2 regions of the Metapseudomonas otitidis genome follow, and region 2 is predicted to be linked to the other one. Evidence: predicted binding sites of a transcription regulator. Region 2 holds the regulator's gene; the other holds the start of a gene.
What was found. The regulator FliA, encoded in region 2, starts transcription of late flagellar genes. The targets are predictions, from matches to a motif close to CTAAAGTTTNNNNNNNNNNNGCCGNTAA.

Region 1 (7,738 bases), 360 kb from region 2:
CTACCGGGTCGAAGGCGGCGCACTGCCGAACACGCTGGCCGTCTCGGAAGACATTCGCCAGCGCCGTGACCACGTGCTCAAGGCCCAGGGATTCGAAGTCACCTACCAGGACCCGCTGCAACTGCACGCCCACTACGGCGCCGGTCGCGTCAGCGAGCTGCTGGATGACTGGAACAAGGAGAAGGTGCAGGTCATCGGCCTGCTGGACGCGGCCAACATGCTGCAGCAGGCCGACCACAACCTGCACCAGCAGGAAATCCAGATCCGCAAGCTGGAGGACCGCGTCGCCGAACTCAAGCGCGACGACAGTGGCCTGCGCTTCACCATCACCTGCCTGGTGGTCTTCGCCGTGTTCCAGGCCGGCCTGCTGATCTGGATCGCCACCCACTGACGGGCACGCCCCGATTTTCAGAGGTGCCCTGAGCGGCGAGGCCCTCTTCAGCCCGCCAGGCGGGCGCGGAACAGGTCCTGGTGCTCACGGCACTGGCGGGCACTGAGCAGGAACACGCCATGCCCGCCCCGAGCGAACTCCAGCCAGGTGAAGTCCACTTCCGGATACAGCGCCTCCACATGCACCTGGCTGTTGCCCACCTCGACGATCAGGGTGCCCTGCTCGGTCAGGTGGTCGGCGGCTTCGGCCAGCATGCGCCGCACCAGGTCCAGCCCATCGTCGCCACAGGCCAAGCCCATGGCCGGCTCGTGGTGGTACTCCTCGGGCATGTCGGCGAAGTCTTCCGCATCGACGTAGGGCGGATTGGACAGGATCAGGTCGAAGCGCTGGCCGGGCAGGCCGTCGAAACCGTCGCCCTGGACGGTGTAGACGCGGTCTTCCAGCTCGTGGCGCTCGATGTTCTGGTTGGCCACTTCCAGCGCGTCGAAGGACAGGTCGGCCAGCACCACCTCTGCCTCGGGGAAGGCGTGGGCGGCGGCAATGCCGATGCAGCCGGAGCCGGTGCAGAGGTCGAGGATGCGCGCCGGCATGTTCGGCAGCCAGGGCTCGAAGCCCTGCTCGATCAGCTCGCCGATGGGCGAACGAGGCACCAGCACGCGCTCGTCGACCACGAACGGCAGGCCGCAGAACCAGGCCTCGCCCAGCAGGTAGGCGGCCGGTACGCGCTCATGGATGCGGCGCTTCAGCAGGGCCTGGACATGCTCGCGCTCGTCGTCCTCCAGGCTGCAGTCCAGGTAGCTGTCGGCGATCTCGTAGGGCAGGTGCAGGGCGCCGAGGACGAGCTGGCGGGCTTCATCCCAGGCGTTGTCGGTGCCATGGCCGAAGAACAGGTTCTCCCCATGGAAACGGCTAACGGCCCAGCGGATGTGGTCGCGCAGGGTGCGCAGGCGGGATTCGGACACGACGCTCTACCTCTTGGAACGGGATGCGGATTCTACACCCGACCGCTCAGGGCTTGCGACGCACCTAGGGGTCTTCCCGGCGCTCACGACGCAATTCGCGCAACACGGCGATGGCCACGGCGCAGGCGAACAGCAACCAGAAAGAAGGGGGAAGATCAGACAGGCCATTCATGCGGCAACTCCTTGCACACGGCGACTTCGACTCCATCCGAAGGGCTTCGATGGTGCGCCGGGCGGGAAGGTTCCCGCAAGAGGATTGCGCGACATGGTTCACTTATCGCGTCACACGGCGGACAATAGCGGCCTACGTCGTACCGGAGATTCGCATGTCTGCTCCCAAATCCATGTTCCAACTCAGCGGCCGGGGCTACCCGCCGACCACCCTGAGCAACGCCACGCTGGTCATCATCGACGTCCAGGAGGAGTACCGCAGCGGCGTCCTGGCCCTGCCCGGCCTCGACGCGGCACTGGAGGAGATCGCGACCCTGCTGGCCGCCGCTCGCGCAGCCGGCACTCCCGTCGTACACGTCAAGCACCTGGGCGTTCCGGGTGGCCTGCTGGACCCCCAGGGCGAACGTGGCCAACAGATGCCCGAAGCCGCCCCGCTGCCTGGCGAGGTGGTCGTCGAGAAGCGCCTGCCCAACGCCTTCGCCGGCACCGACCTGCACGACCGCCTGCAGGAGATCGGCCACCTGGACCTGATCGTCTGCGGCTTCATGACCCATTCCAGCGTCAGCACCACCGTGCGCGCCGCCAAGGACTACGGCTACCGCTGCACCCTGGTCGCCGCCGCCTGCGCCACCCGTGACCTGCCCACCCCTGACGGCGGCGTGATCAGCGCCGACGAGATGCACCGCGTCGAGGTCATCGCCCTCGCCGACAACTTCGCCAGCGTCGTACCCAACGCACGCGCCCTCGCCTGAGGCAACGCCTCACCGCAAAGCCGGCCCTCTCCTATCGGGCGAATGGCAGGAACCCCACCCGCTGGTTCCGGTCATACGCCCGATCAAGACGAGGAAGACCGGATGAGACAACCCGATGGATTCGACGCCCGCCGCCTTCGCCCCCATGCGCCCCGGCACCTGGGGTGGCGGCTGCTGGCCGGCTGTGCGGCACTGATCGCCACCCTGGGCATCCTCCTGGCGATGGCCGGCTCGGCCACCCTGCTCGGCCGTCCGCCGGCACTGGGCCCGCTCAACGACAGCACCGGCGCCGCGCTGACCCTGCTGGTCAGCGGCCTGTTGCTGCTGGCCTTCGGCGTTGGGCTCTGGCGCCATGCACGGAGGCGCTTCCGCAGGCGCAGCAACCTGGACCTGTCGCCCCGGTTGATGAAGAAACGCCACTGACGTCGCCCCGCCTCGCGGGTAAACTGGGCAGCCGCTGTGGAGGCCCTCATGCAAGACGACGATTTTTCCCTGTTCAGCCAGCAGATGCGTGGCGTCAAACGCATCCAGCACGACCGCGCGGATGTCGGCAAACCGCGTGCCGACCGCCAGCAGGTCGTCAGCCGCCGGCAGAACGCCACCCAGGCGGGCACCAGCACCAAGGTGGACGGCCTGTCCGACCTCTTCGTGATCGATGTGGGTGCCGAGGATGAACTGAACTGGGCCCGCGACGGCGTCCAGGAAGGCCAGATGCGCAAGCTCAAGCAGGGCCAGATCGCCTTCGAGGGCAGCCTCGACCTGCACGGCATGACCGTGGAAAAGGCCCGCGAGACGCTCTGGGACTTCCTCGCCGAGGCTACCAAGCTGGAAATCCGCTGCGTGCGCATCACCCATGGCAAGGCCGCACGCCTGGATGGCAAGCGCCCGCTGATCAAGAGCCACGTCAACACCTGGCTGCGCCAGCATCCCCAGGTGCTCGGCTTCACCTCCTGCCTGCCGCGCCACGGCGGCACCGGCGCCCTCTACGTGATGCTGCGACGCACCATGCTCGAAGGCCGCGACGAGTAACCGTGACCAGGGCCGCCCGGCACCGGGCGGCCCCTTGGTTCAACGTTCCAGCGTGGAACTGAACTGGCGGATGGCTTCCACCACCCGCTGGGCACCTTCCTGGATCTCCAGGATCGCCTGGCCTGCCTGGCTGGCCAGTTGCACCCCCTGCTCCACCTTCTCGCGGCTGCTTTCCATGCTCTGCACCGCCTCCTGGGACAGCTCATGGTTGCGCCGTACCACGTCGACGATCTCCACCGTCGCCTGGGCCGTGCGCGCCGCCAGGTTGCGCACCTCCTCTGCCACCACGGCGAACCCGCGCCCCTGTTCGCCGGCCCGTGCCGCCTCGATGGCGGCGTTCAGCGCCAGCAGGTTGGTCTGGTCGGCGATGCCGCGGATGGTCTGGACGATGCTGCTGATCTGGTCGGATTGCTGGCTCACGGCCGAAATGCCGCTGGCCGCCCGGTTCAATTCGCCAGCGATGCCCTGCACCACGTCCACCGTGCGCTGGACCACTTCAGCACCCCGCTGCGCACCACCGTCGGTCTGCAGGGATATCTCGTAGGCCAGTTGCGCCGCTTCGGACTCGGCCTGCTGGTGCAGTACCTGCTCGGTCACGTCCGAGGCCAGCTTCACCACCTTGTAGAGGGTGCCATTGGCGTCGAACACCGGGTTGTAGGTGGCACGCAGCCAGACCACATCCCCGCGCTTGTTGACCCGCTTGAAGCGGCCGGAGAAGAACTCACCGCGGTTCAGGCGCTCCCAGAACTGCGCGTACTCGGGCGAAGCGCCATCCTCGCGGGTACACAGCTGCCGGTGATGGCGCCCACGGATCTCGTCCAGGCGATACCCCATCAGGCTGAGGAAATTCTCGTTGGCGGTGAGCACCTCGCCCTTGAGGTTGAACTCGATCACCGCCATGGAACGGTCGATGGCGCTGATCAGGCTTTCCTGCTGTTGTTCACGCACCACCTGGGCGGTGATATCGGTGGCCAGCTTGAGCACCCCGACCACCCGCCCGGCCGTGTCACGCACCGGGTTGTAGCTGGCCTCGAGCCACAGCTCGCGCCCTTGCTTGTCACGTCGACGGAAGCGGTCGCGGATGAACTCGCCCGTCGCCAGGCGCTCCCAGAAGCGGCGGTACTCGGCGCTATTGGCATAGGCCGGATCACAGAACATCCGGTGGTGCCGTCCCTGCACCTCCTCCAGGCGGTAACCGACCGCGGAGAGGAAGTTCTCGTTGGCGGACACGATGGTGCCATCCGGCAGGAACTCGATGACCGCCATGGAGCGATCGACGGCGCTACGGCGCGCCAGAGCCTGCGCGAGCTGGGCTTGGCACTCGGCCAGCTCGCGCTTGAGGGATGACTGGAACATTAGGCAGGACCTCGAAGACGGCATGAGGATAAGAAGGACGACACAGGTATCGGCAGCCTAGGGATTGGCTGAAGCGATGGGCAATCGAAGCTTGCTATCGCCACGATAGCCGACTGCCATCAGACGGCGGGACGGCCAAAGAAGTTCGGCAAGCACGGGCAGGCGCAGTACAATCGCCGCCGAACGAAACGCGACCATGTGCCGGGTGGCCGTGCGGAAGCCGCCGTCAGAGCGTCCCGCCCCCACCGCGTGCGATGCAGCCGTAAGGGCTGCCCCGGCCAACGACCGGGCCCGATGGGCATGCCAATGGTCCGCCTACATCCACTCGATTCTGGAAGCACCATGGACTCTAGTCCCGACAAACTGGCAAGCCACTACACCGCGATCCTCGGCCAACTGGGCGAGGACGTGAACCGCGAAGGCCTGCTGGACACCCCCAAGCGCGCTGCCAAGGCCATGCAGTACCTCTGCCGCGGCTACGAGCAGACCCTGGACGAGGTGATCAACGGCGCCCTGTTCACCTCCGACAACAGCGAGATGGTGCTGGTCAAGGACATCGAGCTGTACTCCCTGTGCGAGCACCACCTGCTGCCCTTCATCGGCAAGGCCCACGTGGCCTACCTGCCCAACGGCAAGGTGCTGGGCCTGTCCAAGGTGGCGCGCATCGTCGACATGTTCGCCCGCCGCCTGCAGATCCAGGAGAACCTGAGCCGGCAGATCGCCGAAGCGGTGGAGCAGGTCACCGGCGCCCTGGGCGTGGCCGTGGTGATCGAGGCCCAGCACATGTGCATGATGATGCGCGGCGTGGAGAAGCAGAACTCCTCGATGATCACATCGGTGATGCTCGGCGAATTCCGCAACAACTCCGCGACCCGCAGCGAGTTCCTCAACCTGATCCGCTGAGGGATCGCCCACGAAAAAACCGGCCCAGGGCCGGTTTTTTTATTTGGCGCCCCGGAAGACGACCCGCTAGAAGCTGCGCCCATCCACCTTGCGCACCTGCAGCGCATCCGGATCGACGCCCTCCAGGCAGCGCACGTTCACCGCTGCCATGGCGTTGCCCTGGGGATCGGAAGCCTCGCCGAACGGCGCGCAACCGCAGGTGCCGCAGAAGTGATGGGCGATCTGCATGCGATTGAAGCGATAGGTGGACAGGTCGGCCTCGGGCGTCTCCAGCACCAGCTGGGCGCGCGGGACGAACCACAGCAGGTAGCCACGCTTGCTGCACAGCGAGCAGTTGCAGGCCATCACCTCGGTGATTGGGCTGCCCTCGACCTCGAACGCGATACGGCCGCAATGGCAGCCTCCCCGGTATTTCATCTGCACGCCTCCAGGCCCGGAATGGACCCGGAGGACGTTAGACCAGGGCTGCCGTGCGCGCCATGGCGGCGACGTGCCGCCTCAGCCGATGCTGACGTGACGCGGATGAGCCGCCACCCGTGCCATCCAGGCCTGGATGGCGGGGAAGCCGGAGAGGTCGAAGCCGCCCTCTTCCGCCACGTGGGTGTAGGCGTACAGGGCGATGTCCGCGATCGAATAGGCATCCCCCACCAGGTACGGCGTGCGGGAGAGCTGCTGCTCCATCACCCGCAGGGCCTTGTAGCCGCGCACCAGGCACACTTGGTACTCCTCGGCGCGCTCGGCCGGCATGCCCTGGTAACGCTTGATGAAGCGCGCCACCGCCACATAGGGCTCATGGCTGTACTGCTCGAAGAACTGCCACTGCAACACCTGGGTGCGCAGGCGCGGCTCGGTGGGCAGCAGGTCGCTGCCCTCGGCCAGGAAGTTGAGGATGGCGTTGGACTCCCACAGGGTGGTGACGTCCTCCAGCTCCAGGACCGGGATCTTGCCGTTGGGGTTGAGCGCCAGGAAGGCCTCGCTCTGGGTCTCGCCCTTGAGGATGTCCACCGGCACCCACTGATAGGGCTGCCCGAGCAGCTCGAGGATCAGCTTGACCTTGTAGCAGTTGCCGGAAATCACATCACCGTAAACCTTGTACATCGCCTGCTCCTCGATCAGACGGCCTGGGCGGCCTGGGCTTCCCGTACCACGCTGGCCAGACGGCGCAGCCCCTCGCCCAGGCGCTCCGGCGCCACATGGCTGAAGTTCAGGCGCAGGTAGCCGGGGTGGTTGTCCGGATCGATGAAGAACGGCTCGCCCGGCATGAAGGCAACGTTCTGGTCCAGCGCCGGCTTCAGCAGGGTGCGGGTATCCAGCGGCTGCTTGAGGGCCAGCCAGAAGAACAGCCCGCCCTGGGGCACTTCCCAGGTGGCCAGGTCGCCGAAGTGTTCTTCCAGCGCCGCCTGCATGGCATCGCGGCGCACGCGGTAGAAGTCACGCAGCTCGGCCAGGTGGCCCCGGTACTGCTCGCTGCCGAGCCACTGCAGGGCCTGCCACTGGCCGATGCGGTTGGTGTGCAGGTCGGCGGATTGCTTCAGGCGCAGCAGGTAGGGGAACAGGTCCGGACTGGCGATCAGGAAGCCCACGCGCAGGCCCGGCAGCAGGGTCTTGGAGACGGTGCCGGTGTAGATCCAGCTGGCCTTCTTCAAGCGGCTCACGATGGGGGTGGCGCTGCCGCCGTCGAACACCAGTTCGCGGTACGGCTCGTCCTCGATCAGGGTCACGCCGAACTCGTCCAGCAGCGCCGCCACGGCGTCGCGCTTGGCCTCGCTGTAGCGCACCGCCGAGGGGTTCTGGAAGGTCGGGATCAGGTAGGCGAAGGCCGGCTTGTGCTGCTCCAGGCGCTGGCGCAGGGAGGCCAGCTCGGGGCCGTCGGCCTCCTGGGCCACGGCGATGCAGTCGGCACCGAACAGCTGGAACGCCTGCAGCGCGGCCAGGTAGGTCGGCGCCTCCAGCAGCACCTCGGTGCCCGGGTCGATGAACAGCTTGGACGCCAGGTCCAGGGTCTGCTGGGAACCGCTGACGATCAGCACCTGGCTGGCATCGCAGGGCACACCCAGGGCGCGCGCCTCGGCAGCCACCGCCTCACGCAGGGCCGGCTCGCCCTCGCTCATGCCGTACTGACCCATGCTCGCCGGCATGTCCGCCCACTCCACCTTCGGCAGCATCGGCTCGGC
Region 2 (7,738 bases):
ACGTCTATCAGCTCAAGCAGTTCCGTGCCGGCAAGGCCAAGCGACCGCCGCCGCTTTCCGAGCCACCCATCCCCGCTGATCTGCGGCGCGACGAGTAGGGTGCGGGCCCGTCCGGGTCGACATAACGCGCTGTTCTGCCAGGGTTTCACGAAGTTGGAAGGGTTCTTGCACCAGAGGCTTGTGCGCGGTTTCGCGCGTCAAGATTTTGAATGGTTGGGCAGGCTTGCCCGCCAGTGCTCGAGGACCTCGATGTGGATCGCACGCAACTGATGGGCAACCTGCGCGGCAACTTCGCCAGCCTCTCCCGGGGCAACCTGGGGGTGCCGCTGCTGGTGCTGGTGATGCTGGGGATGATGACCCTGCCGGTGCCGCCCTTCCTGCTGGACGTGTTCTTCACGTTCAACATCGCGCTGTCCATCGTCGTCCTGCTGGTCAGCGTCTATGCGCTGCGCCCGCTGGATTTCGCGGTATTCCCCACCATCCTGCTGGTCTCCACCTTGCTGCGCCTGGCGCTGAACGTGGCCTCCAGCCGCGTGGTACTGCTGCACGGCCAGGATGGGCATGACGCGGCGGGTAAGGTGATCCAGGCCTTCGGCGAGGTGGTGATCGGCGGCAACTACGTAGTCGGTGCGGTGATCTTCGCGATCTTGATGATCATCAACTTCGTGGTGGTCACCAAGGGTGCCGGGCGTATTTCCGAAGTGAGCGCGCGTTTCACCCTGGACGCGATGCCCGGCAAGCAGATGGCCATCGACGCCGACCTCAACGCCGGTCTGATCGACCAGAACGAGGCCAAGAAGCGCCGTGCCGAGGTGTCCCAGGAGGCGGATTTCTACGGTTCCATGGACGGTGCCAGCAAGTTCGTGCGCGGTGACGCCATCGCCGGCCTGTTGATCCTGTTCATCAACCTCATTGGTGGCATGGCCATCGGTATCGTCCAGCACGGCCTGACCTTCGGCGATGCCGGGCGCATCTACTCCCTGCTGACCATCGGTGACGGCCTGGTGGCACAGATTCCCTCGCTGCTGCTGTCGACCGCTGCCGCGATCATGGTGACCCGCGTGTCCAGCTCCGAGGACATGGGCCAGCAGGTCAACCGGCAGATGTTCACCTCGCCCAAGGCGCTGGCCGTTTCCGCTGCCATCCTGGTCGCCATGGGCCTGGTGCCGGGCATGCCGCATGTCTCCTTCATCGGCCTGGGCGCGATTTCCGCCGGCGGCGCCTGGTGGATCTGGCACAAGTCGAAGAAGGCCCAGGAAGCGGCCGCCCAGGAAGTCCAGCGCCAGCAGGAACTGCTGCCGGCCCAGCGTCCCCAGGAAACCAAGGAGCTGGGCTGGGACGACGTCACCCCGGTGGACATGGTGGGCCTGGAGGTTGGCTACCGGCTGATCCCGCTGGTGGATCGCAACCAGGGCGGCCAGTTGCTGGCGCGGATCAAGGGCGTGCGCAAGAAGCTCTCCCAGGAGATGGGCTTCCTCATGCCGTCCGTGCACATCCGCGACAACCTCGACCTGCTGCCCAACGCCTATCGGCTGACGCTGATGGGGGTGAGCGTGGCGGAGGCGGAGGTGTATCCGGATCGCGAGTTGGCGATCAACCCTGGCCAGGTGTTCGGCACCCTCAACGGCATCGCCGCCAAGGATCCGGCGTTTGGTCTGGAAGCCGTCTGGATCGACGCCAGTCAGCGCGACCAGGCACAGTCCCTGGGCTACACGGTGGTGGATGCGAGCACGGTGGTGGCCACCCACCTCAACCAGATCCTGCACAAGCATGCCCACGAGTTGTTGGGACACGAGGAGGTGCAGCAACTGATGCAGTTGCTGGCCAAGAGCTCGCCGAAGCTGGCCGAGGAGCTGGTGCCGGGGCTGGTGTCGCTGTCGACGCTGCTCAAGGTGCTGCAGAACCTGCTGCAGGAACAGGTGCCGGTACGCGATATCCGCACCATTGCCGAAGCCATCGCGAACGTGGCGCCGAAGAGTCAAGATCCCGCCGCGATGGTGGCGGCGGTTCGCGTCGCACTTTCCCGCGCAATCGTCCAAGGCATTGTGGGACTAGAGCCGGAGCTGCCTGTGATTACCCTGGAGCCCAGGTTGGAACAGATTTTGCTGAACAGTATGCAGAAGGCCGGTCAGGGCGCGGAGGACGGCATCCTCCTCGAACCGGGCATGGCCGAGAAGCTGCAACGTTCCCTGGTGGACGCGGCGCAGCGCCAGGAGATGCTCGGCAAGCCGGCGATCCTCCTGGTGGCAGGCCCGATCCGATCCATGATGTCGCGCTTCGCCCGGTTGGCTGTACCCACCATGAACGTACTGGCCTACCAGGAAATACCGGACAACAAGCAGGTCACCATAGTTGCGACTGTGGGGCAGAACTAACCGAGGTCACAGGCCATGCAGGTCAAACGTTTCTTCGCTGCGGATATGCGCCAGGCCATGAAACTGGTGCGGGACGAACTGGGCGCCGATGCTTCCATCATCGGCACCCGGCGCGTGGCCGGTGGTGTCGAGATCACGGCGGCACTCGACTACCCCATGCCTGCTCCGGCCCCCAGCAAGCCGAACCCGGCCTTGGAAGCGGAGCTGCGCCGCACCCAGGCGCGCATCGCCGAGGCCCATGCCGAGCTGTCCAATCGCGCCGCTCGCGCGGATGCCGGACGCAATCGCCAGCTGGTTCCGGATCGTTCCGAGCCTTCGCCGGAGGCCCTCGAGGCCGCCATGCGCCCGACCCGTCCCGCCGTGGCGCCGGCAGCCGTCGCGGCCGTTCCGGTCACCCCGGCTGCTGCGCCGATGGTCGACCAGCGCGCGCTGGATGCCATGCGTTTCGAGCTCAATGGGCTGCGCGAGCTGATCGAAGTCCAGCTTGGTTCCATCGCCTGGAGCCAGATGCAGAATCGTCGCCCGCAGCAGGCCAATCTGTGGCGTCGCCTGCAGCGGATGGGGCTGCCGGTGGAGCTGTCCCGTGTGCTACTGGAGCGCGTGAGCAGCGTCAAGGATCCGCGCCAGGCCTGGCGCATGGTGCTGGCCCACCTGGCCCACGCCATCCGTACCCCTGCCGAGGAGCCTCTGGAAGAGGGGGGCGTGATCGCCCTGGTCGGTCCCGCCGGCATGGGCAAGACCACCACCCTGGCCAAGCTGGCCGCCCGCTACGTGCTTAAGTACGGCGCCCAGCAGATCGCCCTGGTGAGCATGGACAGCTACCGGATCGGTGCCCAGGAACAGCTGAAGACCCTGGGCCGCATCCTCGGTGTGTCTGTCACTCACGTCGATCCGGGCCAGTCGCTGACCCAGGCTCTCGCCCCCCTCGCACGCAAGCGTGTGGTGCTGATTGATACGGCGGGGCTGCCGGCGAACGATCCGGCGCTTAAAATGCAGCTCGAGACACTGGCCAGTCGCAGCGTGAAAGCGCGCAATTTCCTCGTTTTGGCTGCAACCAGTCAAAGCCAGGTGCTGAAAGCGGCCTACCATAGTTACAAGCGGTGTGGCCTTTCGGGCTGCATCCTGACCAAGCTCGATGAAGCCGCGAGCCTGGGCGAAGTGTTGGGACTGGCTATCGGCCAGCATCTGCCGGTAGCCTATCTCGCTGATGGGCCTCGGATTCCGGATGATCTCCAGGTTCCGCGCAGTCACCAACTGGTGAGCCGTGCGGTGAGCCTTCAGGCACCGGAGGACCCCAGCGAGGAAGCCATGGCCGACCTGTTCGCAGGTCTGTACCAGGCGCCCACTCGCCAGGTTGGATAGAAACCCAGAGCCGCCCGGGATGGGTGGCGTGAATGCGCCAAGTGGCCCAGTCGACGTGAACAAGGTGTGTGATAAATGGGTAGTTTGCATCCCGTACAGGTGATTGCTGTAACCGGTGGCAAGGGCGGTGTCGGCAAGACCAACGTATCCGTGAACCTCTCGCTGGCGCTGGCCGACCTGGGGCGCCGCGTGATGCTGCTGGACGCCGACCTCGGCCTGGCCAACGTCGACGTGCTGCTCGGGCTGACGCCCAAGCGGACCCTGGCGGACGTGATCGCAGGCGAGTGCGACCTGCGTGACGTGCTGCTGCAAGGGCCGGGCGGCGTCCGCATCGTGCCAGCCGCTTCCGGCACGCAGAGCATGGTCCAGCTCTCGCCGATGCAGCATGCCGGCCTGATCCAGGCGTTCAGCGAGATCAGCGACAACCTGGACGTGCTGGTGATCGACACCGCCGCCGGCATCGGCGATGCGGTGGTCAGCTTCGTCCGTGCTGCGCAGGAAGTGATCGTGGTCGTCTGCGACGAGCCTACGTCCATTACCGACGCCTATGCGCTGATCAAGCTGCTCAACCGCGACTTCGGCATGAGCCGTTTCCGGGTCCTGGCCAATATGGCCCACAGCCCGCAGGAAGGTCGCAACCTCTTTGCTAAGCTGACCAAGGTGACCGATCGCTTCCTCGATGTGGCCTTGCAGTACGTCGGCGCCGTCCCCTACGACGAGTCCGTGCGCAAGGCGGTGCAGAAGCAGCGAGCGGTCTACGAAGCGTTCCCGCGTTCGAAATGTGCCCTGGCGTTCAAGGCGATTGCTCAGAAGGTCGACAGCTGGCCGTTACCGGCCAACCCCCGCGGCCACCTTGAGTTCTTCGTCGAGCGACTGGTGCAGCAACCCATCGCGGATTCGACCGTATGACACCACCCGCAAGTGGACTTCGCATGTACAACAAGGCTCAGGCCGGGGATTCCCAGCACCAGCTGATCGAGCGCTACGCGCCCCTGGTCAAGCGGATCGCCTACCACCTGCTGGCACGCTTGCCGGCGAACGTGCAGGTTGAAGACCTCATGCAGGCGGGGATGATCGGCCTGCTGGAAGCATCGAAGAAGTACGACTCCAGCAAGGGTGCGAGTTTCGAGACCTACGCCGGCATCCGCATCCGCGGGGCGATGCTCGACGAGGTCCGCAAGGGCGACTGGGCACCGCGCTCGGTCCACCGCAATACCCGGATGGTCAGCGACGCCATCCGCAAAGTCGAGGCAAGAACTGGACGTGACGCTAAAGATCAGGAGGTTGCGGCCGAACTTGGATTGAGTCTCGAAGATTACTACGGCATCCTGAGCGACACTTTGGGCAGCCGGCTGTTCAGCTTCGACGACCTTCTGGAAGGCGGGGAGCATGGCACGGCGCACGAAGATACCGGAGTCACCCATCTCGAACCTTCGAATGACCTGGAAGACGAGCGCTTCCAGGCGGCGCTGGCCGATGCCATCGCCAATCTGCCGGAACGAGAGCGCCTGGTGCTGGCGCTGTATTACGACGAAGAGCTGAATTTGAAGGAAATCGGTGAAGTGCTGGGAGTCAGTGAATCCCGAGTCAGCCAGTTGCACAGCCAGTGCGCCGCACGTCTGCGGGCCCGGCTGGGTGAGTGGCGTGCCTGAAGCACACCGGTTTTTCGATTGAACGACGCCCCCGTGACCCGGGGGCGTTCAGGACTGTACGGAGGTCGATTTGGACAAGAACATGAAAATCCTCATCGTGGACGATTTCTCTACGATGAGACGCATCATCAAGAACCTCCTGCGTGATTTGGGCTTCACCAACACCGCAGAGGCCGACGACGGCACAACCGCCTTGCCGATGCTGCACAGCGGCAATTTCGATTTCCTGGTCACCGACTGGAACATGCCCGGCATGACTGGCATCGACCTGCTGCGAGCCGTGCGCGCTGACGAGCGCCTGAAGCACCTGCCGGTGCTGATGGTGACTGCTGAAGCCAAGCGCGATCAGATCATCGAAGCCGCCCAGGCCGGCGTGAACGGGTACGTGGTCAAGCCGTTCACGGCCCAGGTGCTCAAAGAGAAGATTGAAAAGATCTTCGAGCGGGTCAACGGCTGATGCCAGTCGCGAGGACGCCATGGATAAAGATTCCCAGTCGGGAGACCTCGAGTCGACCCTGAAAAATCATGCACGCGAGCTGGTGGAAACCCTTGAAAAGGGCAACTTCGGCGATGCGGTGCAACTGATCCACGAACTGAACAAGGTTCGCGACCGCGGCCTCTATCAGGAAGTCGGCAAGCTCACCCGCGAGTTGCACAATGCGATCGTCAACTTCCAGATCGATCCGCATTTGCCCCACGCCAAGGAAATGTCCCAGATCGCCGATGCGACGGATCGTCTCTCCTACGTCGTGCACATGACGGAGAAGGCAGCCAACCGCACCATGGATCTGGTGGAGGAGAGCGCACCGCTGCTCAATGGCCTGGGCGATGAAGCCCAGAGCCTTTCCGAGGAGTGGGGGCGCTTCATGCGGCGCGAGATCGGCGCGGATGCGTTCCGGGAGTTGGCCAAGCGCATCGAATCGTTCCTGGCGCGCAGCCAGCGCGACACCGAGCAGCTATCCTCCCATATGAACGACATCCTGCTGGCACAGGACTATCAGGACCTGACCGGGCAAGTGATCAAACGCGTCACCCAGTTGGTGACCGAAGTTGAGCACAACCTGGTGAAACTGGTGCTGATGGCCAGTGATGTAGACCGTTTCGCAGGCATTCAACATGACCGCGAAGCGATGGTTGTCGAGAAAGAAAAACTAAAAGATCCATCTAGGGGTGAAGGTCCGCAGATCAATGCCGATAAGCGTGATGACGTCGTGGCCGATCAGGTCGACGTCGATGATCTGTTATCCAGCCTTGGTTTCTAGGGGAGCCGCCTAATGAGCTTCGACGCCGATGAAGAAATCCTCCAGGACTTCCTGGTAGAGGCCGGCGAAATACTGGAGCAATTGTCCGAGCAGCTCGTTGAGCTGGAGAGCCGTCCGGACGATATGGATCTGCTCAATGCCATTTTCCGGGGTTTCCACACGGTCAAGGGCGGAGCTGGTTTCCTCCAGCTAAACGCCCTTGTGGAATGCTGCCACATCGCCGAAAACGTGTTCGACATCCTCCGCAAGGGTGCGCGTCGAGTCGATGCCGAGCTGATGGACGTGGTGCTTCAGGCACTGGATACCGTCAACGAGATGTTCAGCCAGGTACGCGAGCGCTCCGAGCCGACGCCCGCCACGCCCGAGCTGCTGGCCGCATTGTCGCGCCTGGCAGAGCCTGCGGGTGCGTCCGAGCCTGAGCCTGTTGCTGAGGCTTTTGAACCTGAGCCCGAGCCCGAGCCGGAGGCCGAAGAGCCTGCCGCGCCGGCATCGGGCGACATCACCGACAGCGAGTTCGAGCAACTGCTGACGGCGCTGGACGAGCCTTCTGGTTCCGCTGCCGAACCCGCAGCCGGCAACGAAGCGGCCGCGTCGGATGAAATTACCGATGACGAGTTCGAAGCGCTGCTGGACCAGCTCCATGGCAAGGGCAAGTTCGTCGGCGATGCGGCGCCAGCTGCCAGTGCGCCCAAGGCGCCCGAGCCGGTTGCTGCCCCTTCTGCCTCGCCGGGCGGCGATGACATCACCGATGATGAGTTTGAAGCCCTGCTTGACCAGCTTCACGGCAAGGGCAAGTTCGTCGCCCCTGCTGTGGATGACACCGCACCGGCTGCTGTCGCGTCTGCGCCCGATACCGCAGCACCGGCTGCGCCGGGCGGCGACAACATCACCGATGACGAGTTCGAAGCCCTGCTGGACCAGCTCCATGGCAAGGGCAAGTTCGTCGCGGAGGCTCCTGCCTCGTCAGCCCCGGCCAAGCCGGCGGCACCTGCGAAGCCCGCTGCGGCACCCGCCAAGCCTGCGGCCACACCCGCCGCGAAAGCGACCGAGCCGGCGAAGCCTGCTGCCGCCAAGCCCGAACCTGCCA

Region 1: PotMrB4_RS16305 (methyl-accepting chemotaxis protein) is a predicted target of FliA. The motif match lies at 4,708-4,735, and genes of this name have one in related genera.

The regions. Positions count from the first base shown of each region.
Region 1 is NZ_AP022642.1:3,582,401-3,590,138, forward strand. Features, by position in the region: gene PotMrB4_RS16280 (hypothetical protein) at 1-391, shown strand, start outside; gene prmB (50S ribosomal protein L3 N(5)-glutamine methyltransferase) at 439-1,353, opposite strand; gene PotMrB4_RS16290 (cysteine hydrolase family protein) at 1,680-2,276, shown strand; gene PotMrB4_RS16295 (hypothetical protein) at 2,379-2,699, shown strand; gene PotMrB4_RS16300 (Smr/MutS family protein) at 2,748-3,305, shown strand; gene PotMrB4_RS16305 (methyl-accepting chemotaxis protein) at 3,345-4,661, opposite strand; gene folE (GTP cyclohydrolase I FolE) at 5,004-5,564, shown strand; gene PotMrB4_RS16315 (GFA family protein) at 5,631-5,981, opposite strand; gene PotMrB4_RS16320 (glutathione S-transferase family protein) at 6,063-6,662, opposite strand; gene PotMrB4_RS16325 (aminotransferase-like domain-containing protein) at 6,677-7,738, opposite strand, start outside.
Region 2 is NZ_AP022642.1:3,946,757-3,954,494, reverse strand. Features, by position in the region: gene flhB (flagellar biosynthesis protein FlhB) at 1-98, shown strand, start outside; gene flhA (flagellar biosynthesis protein FlhA) at 252-2,375, shown strand; gene flhF (flagellar biosynthesis protein FlhF) at 2,391-3,737, shown strand; gene fleN (flagellar synthesis regulator FleN) at 3,813-4,646, shown strand; gene fliA (RNA polymerase sigma factor FliA) at 4,643-5,389, shown strand; gene PotMrB4_RS18115 (chemotaxis response regulator CheY) at 5,472-5,846, shown strand; gene PotMrB4_RS18110 (protein phosphatase CheZ) at 5,866-6,651, shown strand; gene PotMrB4_RS18105 (chemotaxis protein CheA) at 6,664-7,738, shown strand, end outside.